Regions from separate parts of the Pseudomonas sp. M5A4_2d genome, predicted to be linked through region 3. Evidence: predicted binding sites of a transcription regulator. Region 3 holds the regulator's gene; each other region holds the start of a gene.

Region 1 (5,471 bases), on a different contig from region 3:
GACCGCTTTCGCGAGCAAGCCCGCTCCCACATATGTTTTGTGGTGACCTGCAGGATTTATTACAGGCATGAAAAAGCCCGCAGCGACGGCGGGCTTTTTCTTACAAGCAGGTGAGTGACCTCAGATAGGTCGACTGCCGTACTTGTTATCCGGCTTTTTCGGTGGATCTGCCACCACGTTGGCCTCGACTTCCTGCACTTTGCCGCCTTTAGCGAGGAATTCTTCCATCGCACGGGCCAGCGCATCGCGCTCTTTGTTCTTGGCTTCAACGCTCGGCAGTTCGTCTACCGAAACAGCTGCCTTGGCTTTGCCCTTGGCCGCCGGGGCAGGTGCATCATCGCCACCGTCGTCGTCAGCAACGTCTTCAGCTGCCGCATCAAGACCTTCTTCGGTCTCGTCGTCGTCACCTACTTCAAGGTCGTCGTTTTCCAGATCATCGTCGCTCATGTTCTACCTCATGACTTGCGAAAAGCAGATTAGTTATAGCCCAGCCTCACTCGCTGTCGAGTTCGCCGGAAAAAATCAACATCCACCGGATCACCAGTGGCTTATGCCCCATCACCGTGCAACGTGGCGAGGACTTTACGAGCACCGCCATGATCACGGTGCTCGCCCAGATAAACACCTTGCCAGGTCCCCATTGCCAAGCGGCCGGCCTTGACCGGCAAACTCAGCTGGCAGCCCAGGAGACTGGCCTTGAAGTGCGCCGGCAGATCATCCGGACCTTCGTCGTTGTGTTCGAACCCTGCACGCCCTTGCGGCACCAGCGAGTTGAAAAAACGTTCGAAGTCACGGCGAACCGCCGGGTCGGTATTCTCGTTGATGGTCAACGAGGCCGAGGTGTGCTGCAGCCACAGATGCAACAGGCCTACGCGACAAGCCTTCAATTCAGGCAAGCCGGCAAGCAACTCATCCGTTACCAGGTGAAAGCCCCTGGGCTTGGCCCGGAGGGTAATCAGGGTCTGTTGCCACATACAGTTCTCCGCCCATCGGCGCGCATTCTAGCGCGCTCAGGGAAAAAACAAAGTGCCGAATACGCCTACATGCATGTAAGACTTTTGCACGGTGAAAAGTACCGTGTGCGCCCCATCACAAACTCTGCGCAAAAACCGGTACAGCTTCCTATCACTGACAAACGCCAGGCAAAAAAATGCCCGGCAAGCCGGGCATCTTTTTTTCGCGTACTTACAAGTTGTAACCGCGTTCGTTGTGTTGCGCCAGATCGAGGCCGACAGCCTCTTCTTCGTCGGTGACCCGCAGGCCCATGACCGCATCCAGTACCTTGAGGATAATGAAGGTCACGATGGCCGTGTAGATCACGGTGAAGCCGACGCCTTTGCACTGGATCCAGACTTGCGCCGCGATGTCAGTGGTCGCCGCGTTGAAGCCGCCCAGCGAAGGGGCAGCGAATACGCCGGTGAGGATCGCGCCGAGGATACCGCCGATACCGTGCACGCCGAAGGCGTCCAGGGAGTCGTCGTAACCCAGTTTGCGTTTCAGGGTAGTCGCGCAGAAGAAGCACACCACGCCTGCCGCCAGGCCGATGACCAGGGCGCCCATCGGGCCCACGGTGCCGGCAGCCGGGGTGATTGCAACCAAGCCGGCCACTACACCCGAGGCGATGCCCAGTGCACTTGGCTTACCGTGGGTGACCCACTCGGCGAACATCCAGCCCAGCGCCGCAGCCGCGGTAGCAATCTGGGTGACCAGCATCGCCATACCGGCAGTGCCGTTGGCCGCAGCGGCGGAACCTGCGTTGAAGCCGAACCAGCCAACCCACAACATGGCTGCACCCACCAGGGTATAACCGAGGTTGTGAGGTGCCATTGGCGTGGTCGGGAAGCCTTTACGCTTGCCGAGTACCAGGCACGCCACCAAGCCAGCCACACCGGCGTTGATGTGCACCACAGTGCCGCCCGCGAAGTCCAGCACGCCCCAGTCGCCCAGCAACGAACCCGGACCGCCCCACACCATGTGGGCAATCGGTGCGTAGACCAGGGTGAACCAGACGCCCATGAAAATCAGCATCGCGGAGAACTTCATACGCTCAGCGAAAGCACCGACGATCAGCGCAGGCGTAATGATGGCGAACGTCATCTGGAAGGTGACAAACACCGCCTCAGGGAACAGCGCCGCAGGGCCGGTAATGCTCGCCGGAGTCACACCCGACAGGAACAGTTTGGACAGGCCGCCCACGAACGAGTTGAGGTTGACGACGCCTGCTTCCATACCGGTGGTGTCGAACGCCATGCTGTAGCCGTAAACGAACCACAAGATAGTGATCAAACCGGTGATGGCGAAGCACTGCATCATCACGGAAAGAATGTTTTTGGAGCGAACCATGCCGCCGTAGAACAGCGCCAGGCCTGGAATGGTCATGAACAGCACCAGCGCGGTGGACGTGAGCATCCACGCCGTGTCGCCGGAATTGAGGACTGGAGCAGGGACTGGGTCCGCCGCCAATGCCAAGGCCGGCATTACGAGGGACAACAGGGCTCCTAGCCCTGCGAATTTACGCAGAGTCATATTGTTTTCTCCTGGGGCGTTGGGGGTTTGGCGGCTTAGATTGCGTCGGTATCGGTTTCGCCGGTACGGATGCGAATAGCCTGTTCCAGATTGACCACGAAGATCTTGCCGTCACCGATCTTGCCGGTGTTGGCCGCCTTGGTTATCGCCTCGATGACCCGGTCAAGATCCTTGTCGTCAATGGCGACATCAATCTTCACCTTCGGCAGAAAATCGACCACGTATTCCGCGCCACGATACAGCTCGGTATGACCCTTCTGCCGACCGAAGCCCTTGACCTCAGTAACGGTAATGCCCTGCACGCCGATCTCGGACAACGACTCGCGTACATCGTCCAACTTGAACGGCTTGATGATGGCAGTGACTAGCTTCATGAAAACTCTCTCCCGAATTGGTGGACTTGCCCCAGGAAAACAAACCCGTCTCAAGTCTAAGCGCAGTGCCTGGCTTTGTAACGCGTCGTCGCCTCGGCATTTGCCGTTGCGACGCCAGCGAACCACTGGTGACGAAACCTGTACCCCTGATCCGTCGGCGCACTGCATTCGTCACAGCGACTGCATCAGTGCATGGGTCATGATCGTCTAAGCAGAAAGCTTGCCAGCTCCGTAAAAACCACTGAAATCAGTCCGTTGCCCACTTATGCCCACCTGCGGGGCTGTATGGCGACGCCAATGCGCACAAAAACAGTGCGTAGCCGCCCGGCCCCCTGCGCGAAAAGCGTGCGTCTGTGGCCGTGAAAGGACTATAGACGCTGCGTGATACACTGCCCGCCAACAGTTTTCCGGAATATTTCCCATGCTCGCGCCCAAAGACCTCCTCGACGCCCTGAGCGGCCACGCCTCTCGCCTGTTCAGCGGCGACACCCCGCTGCCCCGCAACGAAATCGAAAGCCAGTTCAAAGCGTTGCTGCAAAGCGGCTTCAGCAAGCTCGACCTGGTGAGCCGGGAAGAGTTTGATAGCCAGATGGTCGTACTGGCCCGCACCCGTGCGCGGCTGGAGAGCCTGGAGGCGAAGGTGGCGGAGTTGGAAGCGCGGCTCGCACCCACTGCTGAGTAACTGTCACAACTCAGTCAACTGTGGGAGCGGGCTTGCTCGCGAATGCGGTCTGTCAGATTCATAGATGCTGACTGACCCACCGTATTCGCGAGCAAGTCCGCTCCCACATTGGTATTGCGCTACTCCTCGGATACGTTCTGTAAAACCTCTCCCGCCTCGCTCTCCACCCCCTCGTCTACCCTTGAAAAACCGCAGGAAGCGGCCCTCTCTTCAAGGAACGAGCATGTCCCTCGCCATCGTCCACAGCCGCGCCCAGATTGGCGTCGAAGCCCCTGCCGTCAGCGTTGAAGTGCATATGGCCAACGGCCTGCCCTCCCTGACGCTGGTAGGCCTGCCGGAAACTGCCGTCAAGGAAAGCAAGGACCGCGTGCGCAGCGCCATCCTTAACTCAGCGCTGCAATACCCGGCCCGCCGCATCACCCTCAACCTCGCGCCTGCCGACCTGCCCAAGGACGGCGGGCGTTTTGATTTGGCGATTGCCCTGGGGATTCTGGCGGCCAGCATGCAAGTGCCGGCGTTGATGCTGGACGACGTGGAGTGCCTGGGGGAGTTGGCGCTGTCCGGTGAGGTGCGCGCGGTCAAAGGCGTGCTGCCCGCCGCGCTGGCGGCGCGCAAGGCCGGGCGCACCGTGATAGTGCCTCGGGCCAATGCCGAGGAAGCGTGCCTGGCGTCGGGGTTGAAGGTGATTGCGGTAGACCACCTGCTACAGGTGGTGGCGCACCTGAACGGGCATGTGCCGATTGAGCCCTATAAGTCCGACGGGCTGCTGTACCTGAACAAACCCTATCCGGACCTGAGCGAAGTGCAGGGGCAACTGGCAGCCAAGCGCGCTTTGCTGATCGCGGCGGCGGGCGCGCATAACCTGCTGTTCAGCGGGCCACCCGGCACCGGCAAGACGTTGCTCGCCAGTCGGCTGCCTGGGCTGCTGCCGCCACTGAGTGAACAGGAAGCCCTGGAAGTCGCCGCGATTCAGTCAGTGGTCAGCCCGGCGCCGCTGAGCCATTGGCCGCACCGCCCGTTTCGCCAGCCGCACCACTCCGCTTCCGGGCCGGCGCTGGTGGGCGGGGGTTCAAAACCACAACCCGGGGAAATCACCCTCGCCCACCATGGTGTGCTGTTTCTGGATGAGTTGCCGGAGTTTGATCGCAAAGTGCTGGAGGTGCTGCGCGAGCCACTGGAGTCGGGGCATATTGTGATTTCCCGCGCCCGTGACCGGGTGAGTTTCCCCGCGCGTTTTCAATTGGTGGCCGCCATGAACCCCTGCCCTTGCGGCTATCTGGGCGACCCCAGCGGGCGTTGCCGCTGTACGCCGGAGCAGATCCAGCGCTATCGCAACAAACTCTCCGGGCCATTGCTGGACCGCATCGACTTGCACGTAACCGTCGCCCGGGAAACGACCGCGTTGAACCCCACCCAACAGGACGGCGATAACACGGCGAAGGCGTCAGCAGAGGTTGCCGAGGCCCGCGAGCGCCAGCAACGACGTCAAGGCTGTGCCAATGCTTTTCTGGACCTGCCAGGGTTACGCAAGCACTGTCGACTGGCGAAAGCCGATGAGAGCTGGCTGGAAAGCGCCTGCGAACGGCTGACATTGTCCCTGCGCGCAGCCCATCGGTTGCTCAAGGTGGCGCGGACCCTGGCCGACCTTGAACAGGTAGAGCACATCGCCCGCCATCATTTGGCGGAGGCGCTGCAGTACCGCCCTGCGGCAGTTGGCTAATGCGCCTTGGGGAAATCCAATAGCAGCCTCGCCACTTCCATCACCTCATCCAGCACCGCTTCGGCCGATTCGGTGGATGGCTTAAGCATCAGGTCATCGGCATAGCCCATCGCCAAGGCAAAGATCTGCCGGGCAGCGCGTTGGGGCGAATCACAGCGAAAAACGCCTT
Region 2 (5,471 bases), on a different contig from region 3:
TGCCTGCAAACCGTCGGTGTGGAAGTGGTGGCGCTCAACGATGGTCGCCAAGCCCTGGATTACCTGCGCAAGCTGGTGGATGAGGGCAAGAAGCCGGAAGAAGAATTCTTGATGATGATTTCCGACATCGAGATGCCGGAAATGGACGGTTACACCCTTACGGCAGAGATACGTAACGATCCACGCATGCAAAAATTGCATATCATCCTGCATACTTCATTGTCGGGTGTATTCAATCAGGCGATGGTCAAGAAGGTCGGTGCTGATGACTTTTTGGCCAAATTCCGCCCTGATGACCTGGCATCCCGGGTAGTCGACCGGATCAAGGCAGCAGATCACGGCTAGGGGGAGTTCCCCCTGGCGGTCACACGATTAAAGAGGCGGTATCCTTGTCTACGGGTAATTTAGATTTCGAACAGTTCCGGGTCTTCCTGGAAAAAGCCTGTGGCATATTGCTTGGTGAAAACAAGCAATACCTGGTATCCAGCCGTCTCAACAAACTGATGGAGCAGCAGGGCATCAAGTCCCTGGGTGAGTTGGTTCAGCGCATTCAGGGTCAACCGCGCAGTGGGCTCAAGGAAATGGTGGTCGATGCCATGACCACCAACGAAACCTTATGGTTTCGCGACACCTACCCCTTCGAAGTGCTCAAGAACAAGGTGCTGCCGGAGGCCATCAAGGCCAGCCCGGGCCAGCGACTGCGTATCTGGTCGGCCGCCTGCTCTTCGGGGCAGGAACCGTATTCGATTTCGATGTCCATCGACGAGTTCGAGCGGACTAACATGGGGCAGTTAAAGGCCGGTGCGCAAATTGTGGCCACGGATTTGTCCGGCACCATGCTCACCAATTGCAAGACTGGCGAGTACGACAGCCTGGCCCTGGGCCGTGGTTTGTCCCCGGAGCGCCTGCAACGTCACTTCGACCCGAAAGGGGCCGGGCGTTGGGCGGTCAAGGCGCCGATCAAGAGCCGGGTGGAGTTTCGTTCGTTCAACTTGCTCGATAGTTATGCCAGCCTGGGCAAGTTCGACATGGTGTTTTGCCGCAACGTGCTGATCTACTTTTCGGCCGAGGTGAAGAAGGACATCCTGCTGCGTATTCACGGCACGCTCAAGCGCGGCGGTTACCTGTTCCTCGGTGCGTCGGAGGCGTTGAACGGCCTGCCGGATCATTACCAGATGGTGCAGTGCAGTCCCGGCATCATTTACCAGGCCAAGTGATTGGCGTCTAAGCAATAAAAAACGGGAGGCCCGAAAAAGGCCTCCCGTTTTTTATTGGCGCAACGTATCGGTGCTACTTCGTTGGCCTTAGTCAGGGCATGAGCGTGATGCTGATAGTGTCCAAGGCCAATTGATGAATACCCCTGGGTACCGCTTCGTTGAAAATACCCAGATGCACGCTGCCTGTAATCGGCGCGATGAACGTCCCGCTTTCTAATAGCGTGAAGCCTGGCAGGAGCGGTGCCGCGCGGCCGATCGATTTGCCATTCATCGTCATATACAAGCGTGAGCCGTCGGCAGCGGGCAAGTCTGTTCGGGCGTTGAAGCTGCAATTATAGGTGCGCCCTGCGATCACCGGCACTGAGCGGGTAATGATGTGGGAGGCACCCGGCACACTGTTGGGCAAGTTTGCGACCACTTCATTATTGATAACACGTAGTAATCCCACGTAGCTCCCTTGAGGCACCCAGCCCTGGAGCGTGCCGTCGTTGAAATCCCAGACTGTATCTGGCGTCGGCGTGACAACCGGGCGACGGTTGATGGTCACGGTCGCGTCATTTGCAGGTGTGGAGACCCCGTTACGCCTGATGGTCAGCCGTAGTCGCACGCTGTTGCCCTCATTGGCTTCAACACGGTCTCGGGGTATCAGGGCAGTGAGAGAGGGTGAGGCTTGGCCAATTGAAAAGCTTTGGTTATGGTCGCCGCCCAGGATGCTGCTGATCATGTTTATATTTACAAAGTCCATGGGCAGCAGGGGGAAATTACAGCTGACTTCTGCGCAGTTGCCAACCAGCAGGTTGGTATTCAGGTTTGGAATCGGCTGTGCGGAATCTTGCAGTGAGAAACCGAGCGGCGGTACGTTCATCGTTGTGAGCCTCTGCCTTGAGTGAAGTGATTTCCGCTCCAATAAGGCTTCGAAGAAGCGGTGCTTCACAACTGTTAGAAATGACAGTGCAGACGGACGGTAAGAACTTCCGGTAACGGGCTCACCGTGTTTATGCTCGTTTGCCGCCACTGCGTAAAAGCGGCAAACCCGGTTGCCGCTTTCCTGGCGCCACGCGGAAGTTCGTTGCCGCTTTTCTGGCAATGCCGCAGGCGCTCCCCTCGCAAACCCTTGAATTACGGGCTTTGAACGAATTGGCATGCGCCTTGCTATAACCCAGATACGAAAAGCAGGTCAGCCTAAGGGTTTCCGCCATGAGCATCAGCTTCGATAAAGCGCTCGGTATCCACGAACAAGCCCTGGGCTTCCGCGCCCAGCGTGCTGAAGTCCTGGCCAACAACATTGCCAACGCCGATACCCCGAACTACAAGGCTCGGGACCTGGACTTCTCCGCTGTGCTCGCTGCACAGCAGGACAAGACCAAGAACGGCACCTTTGCCTTGAACATGACCAACAGCCGTCATATTGAAGCGCAAGGCCTGGGCAATGGTGACGAGTCGTTGCTGTATCGCACGCCGATGCAACCGTCGATCGATCAGAACACCGTCGATGCCCAACTTGAGCAATCGGCCTACGCCGAGAACTCGGTGAACTTCCAGGCCAGCTTCACCCTGCTCAACAGCAAATTCAAAGGGCTGATGTCAGCCCTGCGTGGAGAGTAAGCCATGTCCCTAGCCAGTGTTTTCAATATTGCCGGCAGTGGCATGAGCGCGCAGACCACGCGTTTGAACACCGTCGCCAGTAACATCGCCAACGCCGAGACCGTGTCTTCGAGCATTGATCAGACTTACCGCGCCCGTCACCCGGTGTTCGCCACCATGTTCCAGGGCGGCCAAGGTAGCCAGAGCGGTAGCGGCGATTCGCTGTTCCAGAATCAGGATGCCGCAGGCCAGGGCGTACAGGTACTCGGTGTGGTCGAAGACCAGAGCAACCTGGAAGCCCGTTACGAGCCTAACCACCCTGCCGCGAACGAAAAGGGGTACGTGTACTACCCCAACGTCAACGTGGTCGAGGAAATGGCCGATATGATTTCCGCCAGCCGCTCGTTCCAGACCAACGCGGAAATGATGAACACCGCCAAAACCATGATGCAGAAGGTCCTGACCCTGGGTCAGTGATAAGGGGCGCCAAATAATGGCCATCGTTGATACCACTTCTACACCCAACACGGCGGTTCAGGACCTGTTCAACACCAAGGTCAAGACCGCGACGGACAACAGCAGCCTCAGCTCGGCTGCCTCGGCGGCCACGGGTAACCAGGCGCTGGGCAAGGATGCGTTCCTGCAACTGCTGGTGACCCAGCTGAAAAACCAGAACCCGCTGTCGCCTCAGGATAACGGTGCGTTCGTGGCGCAGCTGGCGCAGTTCAGCAGCCTGGAAGGCATTAACACCCTGAACGACTCGGTGAATGCGATCTCCAGCAACTTCAGCTCTTCGCAAGCGCTGCAGGCGTCGTCGCTGGTCGGGCGTTCGATCATCACCCAGACCAACACGGCCATGGTGGATACCAGCAAGAGCATGACCGGCTCGGTGGCGGTGACGGCGGCGACAGGCAACGTCTCCGTCAAGATCACCGACAAGGACGGCAATGCGGTGCGCACTATCGACATGGGCGCCCAAAGCGCCGGCGATTCCAGTTTTATCTGGGACGGCAAGAACGACAACGGTGAGGTCGCGCCAGCCGGGACTTACACCTTCGCGGCCAGCACCAAGAATGACAAGGGCGACGCGGTTGCCCTGCTAACGTCGCTGCCGGCAACGGTGACCAGCGTGACGTTGAGCAAGACCGGCGGCGAAATGCTGCTGAACCTTGCAGGCGGTATGGGCAGCGTCAAGCTGTCGCAAATCCAGACTATCGGTACATAGAGCCGCCTAAATACGGCAGAGGGAGAGAAACATGTCTTTTAACATCGGCCTTAGCGGCCTCTATGCGGCCAACAAACAACTGGACGTAACCGGCAACAACATTGCCAACGTTGCGACCACCGGTTTCAAATCGTCCCGCGCGGAATTTTCGGACATTTACGCGGCGTCCAAGCTGGGCACCGGCCAGAACAGTGTCGGCAGCGGTGTGAACCTGGCGGCAGTGTCACAGCAGTTCACCCAGGGCGACGTCAACAACACCGGCGGTCTGCTGGACATGGCGATCCAGGGCGGCGGGTTCTTTGTGCAGAAGGGCAGCGACGGTTCGCTGGAATACACCCGCAACGGTGCCTTCCACTCGGATAAAGACGGCTACATCACCAACAACACCGGCACCTCGCGCCTGCAAGGCTACGCGGCGGACGGCGATGGCAACATCGTCAAAGGCGCGCTGACCGACCTGCAATTGAACCTGTCGAACCTGCCGCCGAAGGCTTCCAGCAAGGTGGATTCCACCAGTAACCTGAATTCCTCGTCGCCGGTGATCGACCAGACGGTCAAGCCGTTTGATCCGACCGATTCCACCACCTTCAGCACCCAGTACAACACCACTTTGTATGACACCCAGGGTAACGCCCACCCAATGGTGCAGTACGTGGTCAAAACGGATTCCAACACCTGGAAGTCCTACACCCTGATCGATGGTCGTAACCCTGACGGTTCGGCGCCTACCGGCACGGGTTCGACGCCTCCGGTTGCATCGACATTGAGCTTCGACGGTTCCGGCAAACTCACCGGGATTATCACCGGTACTACGTCCAGCACCACCTTGCAGCTGACCGGTTGGGTGCCGGGCACCGTGACCAACGGCGTATGGACCAAAAACGGTGCGAACGCCAACCCTGGCGGGATTGCCATTAACATGGCCAACATTACCCAGTACAACTCGGCCACATACCGCAACCCGCCGGTCACCGATGGCTACGCCACCGGCCAGATCACCGGCCTGAGCATTGACGGTAACGGCGTGCTGTTCGCCACCTTCAGCAACCAGCAGAGCAAGGCCATCGGCCAGCTTTCCCTGGCCAGCTTCAACAACGAGCAGGGCCTGCAGCCGGCTGGCGGCACGGCCTGGAAAGAAACCTTCGCGTCGGGCCAGCCGGGTTACGACACCCCGCAAGCCGGTACGCTGGGTTCGATCGTGTCCAAATCGCTGGAGAACTCCAACGTCAACCTGACCAACGAGCTGGTGGACCTGATCAAGGCCCAGAGCAACTACCAGGCGAACGCCAAGACGATCTCCACCCAGAGCACCATCATGCAGACCATCATTCAGATGACCTGATGCTGTAGCCCTGACGCGCAAGCGAAGCGAAAGCCCCTCAGCCGAGGGGTTTTTTTTGCCTGTCATTTGGCATTTAGCCCTTTTCCCACCACCTGCCCGTTCG
Region 3 (5,471 bases):
GACCATCCAGTATCACGCCCAGCAGAATCGCATCATCCTGATCGACCAGGCCAGGGTTGTCAGCAGCGATGGCAACACCACCGACGGTGAAAAAATCACCTATGACACGGTGAAGCAGATCGCCCAGGCGGGTCGCGCTACCGGCTCGAAGATCGGCACTCCGAAGCCGCGCATCGACATGGTTATCCAGCCGAAGCAGAAAGAAGGCGCCGCCCAGCCTGCGCCCAAACCCGCTGCGAAGAAGGCGAACTAATGGCAACCCTGAAAGCCCAGCATCTGGCCAAGGCTTATAAAAGCCGTCAGGTCGTACGCGACGTCAGTTTATCGATCGACAGCGGCCAGATCGTTGGCTTGCTCGGCCCCAACGGCGCCGGCAAGACCACGTGCTTCTACATGATTGTTGGCCTGGTCCAGGCGGATCAGGGCCGTGTATTGATCGACGACCTGGACGTAAGCAACCAGCCGATGCACGGTCGTGCGCGCGCAGGTATCGGCTATCTTCCCCAAGAGGCGTCGATCTTCCGCAAACTGTCGGTAGCAGACAACATCATGGCGATCCTGGAGACCCGCAAGGAACTCGACCGTGACGGCCGCCGCAAAGAGCTGGAAAGCCTGCTGCAGGAATTCCACATCAACCACATTCGCGACAACCTCGGCATGAGCTTGTCCGGTGGTGAGCGTCGCCGTGTGGAAATCGCCCGTGCCCTGGCCACTGCGCCGAAATTCATCCTGCTGGATGAACCCTTCGCCGGCGTCGACCCGATCTCGGTCGGCGACATCAAACAGATCATCCATCATCTCAAGGCCAAGGGTATCGGTGTATTGATCACCGACCACAACGTCCGTGAGACCCTCGATATCTGTGAAACGGCTTATATCGTCAACGATGGTCAGCTGATCGCCGAAGGCGACTCCGCCACCATCCTGGCCAACGAACTGGTCAAGGAAGTATACCTGGGCCACGAGTTCCGCCTGTAAGCACTGTGGTGTCTGGCCGTTCGCCAAAGCGCGCGGGAGTCAATAAAAACCTCCGGTTTTTTATTGTTACCGCGCTCTAGGCAAAGCCCCCGACATCAGGCATATAATTTGCTTATGTTTGGCGCTCACGCGCCCTGTCGTGGATGGCGCATTGCGCCGGCGAATAAGGTGTTAAGCCCCTGCCATGAAACCATCGCTAGTCCTGAGAATGGGCCAGCAGCTGACGATGACACCGCAGCTGCAACAGGCCATCCGCCTGCTCCAATTGTCGACCCTGGACCTGCAACAGGAAATCCAGGAGGCCCTGGAGTCCAATCCGATGCTCGAACGCCAGGAAGAAGGCGACGACTTCGATAATGCAGACCCGCTGGCCGACAACATCGAGCAAAAACCCAATTCCGACGTGCAGGAACCTTCCTATCAGGAAACCGCCCCTACGGTGGACAACCTTGAGGAAGGCGAATGGAACGAACGCATTCCCAACGAGCTTCCAGTAGATACCGCCTGGGAAGACGTTTATCAGACCAGCGCCAGCAGCCTGCCCAGCAATGATGATGACGAGTGGGATTTCACCACCCGCACCTCCGTCGGCGAGAGCTTGCAGAGCCATTTGCTGTGGCAATTGAACCTGGCGCCGATGTCCGACACCGATCGCCTGATCGCCGTGACCCTGATCGACTGCATCAATAACCAGGGTTATCTGGACGAGACTCTCGAAGAGATCCTTGAGGCTTTCGATCCGGAACTGGACATCGAACTGGACGAAATCGAAGCCGTCCTGCACCGCATCCAGCAGTTCGAACCCGCCGGTATCGGCGCGCGCACGCTGAGTGAGTGCCTGTTGCTGCAACTGCGCCAACTGCCTGCCAAGACCCCGTGGCTCGCCGAAGCCCAGCGCCTGGTCACCGACTACATCGACCTGCTGGGCAGCCGCGACTACAGCCAGTTGATGCGCCGTATGAAGCTCAAGGAAGACGACCTGCGCCAGGTCATCGAGCTGGTGCAGAGCCTTAACCCTCGCCCGGGCTCGCAGATCGAGTCCAGCGAAGCCGAATATGTCGTTCCCGATGTGATCGTGCGCAAAGACAACGAACGTTGGCTGGTAGAGCTGAACCAGGAGTCGGTGCCTCGTCTGCGGGTCAACCCGCAATACGCAGGTTTTGTGCGCCGTGCCGATACCAGCGCCGATAACACCTTTATGCGCAACCAGTTGCAGGAAGCGCGCTGGTTCATCAAGAGCCTGCAAAGCCGCAACGAAACCCTGATGAAAGTGGCTACTCAGATCGTCGAGCATCAACGCGGCTTCCTGGAATACGGCGACGAGGCCATGAAACCCCTGGTCCTGCACGATATCGCCGAAGCGGTAGGCATGCATGAATCGACAATTTCCAGGGTGACCACACAGAAATTCATGCATACCCCACGGGGTATTTATGAGCTGAAATACTTTTTCTCCAGCCACGTAAGCACCTCCGAAGGCGGCGAATGCTCGTCCACGGCGATCCGCGCGATCATCAAAAAACTGGTTGCCGCGGAAAATCAGAAAAAGCCGTTGAGTGACAGCAAGATCGCTGGTTTACTGGAGGCACAAGGCATTCAGGTCGCCCGTCGAACCGTCGCCAAGTACCGCGAGTCCCTCGGGATCGCGCCTTCCAGCGAGCGTAAGCGTTTGATGTGACGGGCGGGCCATAGCGTTCCAGTGGCAGGCGCTTTTGCCTGTCGCTTTATGCACTGGCAACGAAGGAGAAGCTGTATGCAAGTCAACATCAGTGGACACCATGTAGAAGTCACCCCTCCATTGCGCGAATATGTCGAGCAGAAGCTGAAACGACTCGAGGGTCATTTCGACAAGATCACCAATGTGCAGGTCATCATGAAGGTCGATAAGCTTCAGCAGAAAATTGAAGCGACCTTGCAGATACCCGGTGGCGAAGTGGTCGCCAATGCCGAGCATGAAGACATGTATGCATCGATCGATGCCTTGACTGACAAGCTTGACCGCCAACTTAAAAAGCATAAGGAAAAGCAGCAGAGCCTTCTTCAAGGCACTGGCCGCTAACACTCCCCACCCATGATTCGACTTGAAACCATCCTGACCCCCGGCCGTTCACTGGTGAACGTGCCGGGCGGCAGTAAAAAGAAAGCCCTCGAACAAATTGCCAAGCTGATCAGCCACGAAGTGCCTGAACTGGATGAGCAAGTTGTCTATGAGGCGCTGATTGCCCGTGAAAAACTGGGTTCAACCGGTTTTGGAAACGGCATCGCCATTCCCCATTGCCGCCTGCAAGGCTGTGAGTCTCCAGTCAGCGCCCTGCTGCACATGGAAAAACCTATTGATTTCGACGCCATCGACGGCGCCCCGGTCGACCTGCTGTTCGTCCTGCTGGTCCCGCAAGCCGCCACCGATGCGCACCTGGAACTGCTCCGGCAAATCGCCAGCATGCTCGACCGCAAGGAAGTACGCGACAAACTGCGCAGTGCCAACAGCAATGAGGCGCTCTATCAGGTTGTCCTGGATGAACAAAACGGGCAGTAATCATGCGTTTGATCATCGTCAGCGGCCGCTCCGGCTCGGGTAAAAGCACCGCCCTCAACGTCCTTGAGGACAACGGATTTTATTGCATCGACAACCTGCCCGCCGGTTTGCTGCCCGAGTTGGCGGAACGTGCACTGATCCACACCGAACTGGCGCAGCCTCTGGTTGCCGTCTCGATTGACGCCCGAAACCTGCCCAGCCATCTTCAGCGCTTCCCGCAATTGCTTGAGGAAGTACGCGCCAAGCATATTAATTGCGATGTGCTGTACCTGGACGCCGATGAGGAGACGCTGCTCAAGCGCTTTTCCGAAACCCGTCGACGCCACCCCCTCAGCAGCCCTCACCGCTCGCTGGCCGAAGCCATCGAGGACGAGACCACACTGCTGGGACCGATCATTGACCTCGCCGATCTCAAGATCAACACCACCGGCCTGAACCTGTATCAATTGCGTGATGCGATCAAGCTGCGTTTGTTGAATCAGCCGGAGCCTGGCACCGCGTTTCTGGTCGAGTCATTTGGCTTCAAGCGTGGGATGCCTGTGGATGCCGACCTGGTGTTTGATGTGCGCTGCCTGCCCAATCCTTACTGGAAGCCGGAGTTGCGTGATCAGTCAGGCCTTGATCAACCAGTGGCCGAGTACCTGGCTGCACAGCCGGATGTCGAGGAGATGTTCCATGACATCTCCAGCTACCTGCTCAAATGGTTGCCGCGCTTTGCGGCAAGCAATCGGGCCTATGTCACCATTGCCATCGGCTGCACCGGAGGCCACCATCGCTCGGTCTACCTGACCGAACGCCTGGGCCAGGTGCTGCAACAAACCCTCAAGAACGTTCAGGTTCGCCACCGCGACCTTAGCTGAAAGGAACACCCCCGCGATGCCCGCTCTGGAAATTGAAATCATCAACAAGCTGGGCCTGCACGCCCGCGCTTCAGCTAAATTTGTCGGTGTTGCCGGGCAGTTTCCTTGCCAGATCCGCGCCGGGCGCACTCCGGAATCCATGGTCGACGGCAAAAGTATTATGGCCATGATGATGCTGGCCGCCGGCAAGGGCACCAAGATTCATTTAAAGACGGAAGGCGAACAAGAGCAGGAAGCGATGGACGCGCTGGTGAAGCTGATCAATAACTTCTTTGATGAGGGTGAGTAAACTCACCCTTTGAGGCGGGTGTGAGGCTGCAATGGCCTCACCCTAAAGCAGTATCCATCACCATCATCAAACAGAACCCGACGCACAACCCCAGGCTGGCAAGCTTTTCGTGACCATTACGGCGCGACTCGGGGATCACTTCGTGCGTCACCACCAGCAACATCGCCCCAGCCGCCAGCGCGAGCCCCAGCGGCAACAAAACCTCCGCCAGGCTCACCAACCACGCACACAGCACAGCAAATACCGGTTCAACCAGGCCCGACGCCGCGCCGATCAGGAACGCTTTGACTCGCGACATCCCCGCCCCGGCCAAGACCAGTGCGATCACTAAACCTTCCGGCACGTCCTGCAGGGCAATCCCCATGGCCAAGCTGTCGGCATCCGGCATTCCTCCACCTGCCGAAACGCCTACCGCCATGCCTTCCGGAATGTTGTGCGCAATAATGGCAAATACGAATAGCCAGATGCGTGGGGGAATCACCGGTTTATCCGGCGTGCCCACCAGCATCTCCGGGCTAGCGCCTGATACCTTGCGGTCGACCAGATAAAGACCGAACGCCCCGAGCATGATCCCGAAGCTGATCAAACCACTCGCGCCCCAAGGCGAAAGCCCAAGGCTTTGGGCTGCTGCAATGCCCGGCACGATCAGCGAAAAGGCCGTCGCCGCCAACATTACCCCGGCACCAAAGCCCAGCAAGGTATCGCTCAGCGCCACCGGCATCCGGCGAATCACCAACACCGGCACCGCGCCCAGTGCCGTGCCGAGCGCGCAGATCGCGCCGCCCTGCAAGGCACGCAAGATACGCGG

The links. The regulator sigma-54, encoded in region 3, starts transcription at its own class of promoters, with help from an activator protein. The targets are predictions, from matches to a motif close to ANTGGCATNNANNTTGCTNT.
Region 1: the regulator sigma-54 is predicted to act here: its motif matches at 3,109-3,128, upstream of glnK (P-II family nitrogen regulator).
Region 2: the regulator sigma-54 is predicted to act here: its motif matches at 2,354-2,373, upstream of flgB (flagellar basal body rod protein FlgB).

The regions. Positions count from the first base shown of each region.
Region 1 is NZ_JBKEZW010000002.1:431,983-437,453, forward strand. It holds gene sutA (transcriptional regulator SutA) at 121-447, opposite strand; gene ACLBW8_RS09010 (secondary thiamine-phosphate synthase enzyme YjbQ) at 549-974, opposite strand; gene ACLBW8_RS09015 (ammonium transporter) at 1,186-2,526, opposite strand; gene glnK (P-II family nitrogen regulator) at 2,562-2,900, opposite strand; gene ACLBW8_RS09025 (accessory factor UbiK family protein) at 3,322-3,582, shown strand; gene ACLBW8_RS09030 (YifB family Mg chelatase-like AAA ATPase) at 3,806-5,302, shown strand; gene ACLBW8_RS09035 (TetR/AcrR family transcriptional regulator) at 5,299-5,471, opposite strand, start outside.
Region 2 is NZ_JBKEZW010000001.1:68,221-73,691, forward strand. It holds gene ACLBW8_RS00330 (chemotaxis protein CheV) at 1-345, shown strand, start outside; gene cheR (protein-glutamate O-methyltransferase CheR) at 390-1,217, shown strand; gene ACLBW8_RS00340 (hypothetical protein) at 1,309-2,082, opposite strand; gene flgB (flagellar basal body rod protein FlgB) at 2,415-2,822, shown strand; gene flgC (flagellar basal body rod protein FlgC) at 2,826-3,278, shown strand; gene flgD (flagellar hook assembly protein FlgD) at 3,295-4,026, shown strand; gene flgE (flagellar hook protein FlgE) at 4,058-5,368, shown strand.
Region 3 is NZ_JBKEZW010000007.1:139,069-144,539, forward strand. It holds gene lptA (lipopolysaccharide transport periplasmic protein LptA) at 1-253, shown strand, start outside; gene lptB (LPS export ABC transporter ATP-binding protein) at 253-978, shown strand; gene ACLBW8_RS17690 (RNA polymerase factor sigma-54) at 1,163-2,656, shown strand; gene hpf (ribosome hibernation-promoting factor, HPF/YfiA family) at 2,732-3,037, shown strand; gene ptsN (PTS IIA-like nitrogen regulatory protein PtsN) at 3,050-3,514, shown strand; gene rapZ (RNase adapter RapZ) at 3,517-4,374, shown strand; gene ACLBW8_RS17710 (HPr family phosphocarrier protein) at 4,391-4,663, shown strand; gene ACLBW8_RS17715 (ZIP family metal transporter) at 4,701-5,471, opposite strand, start outside.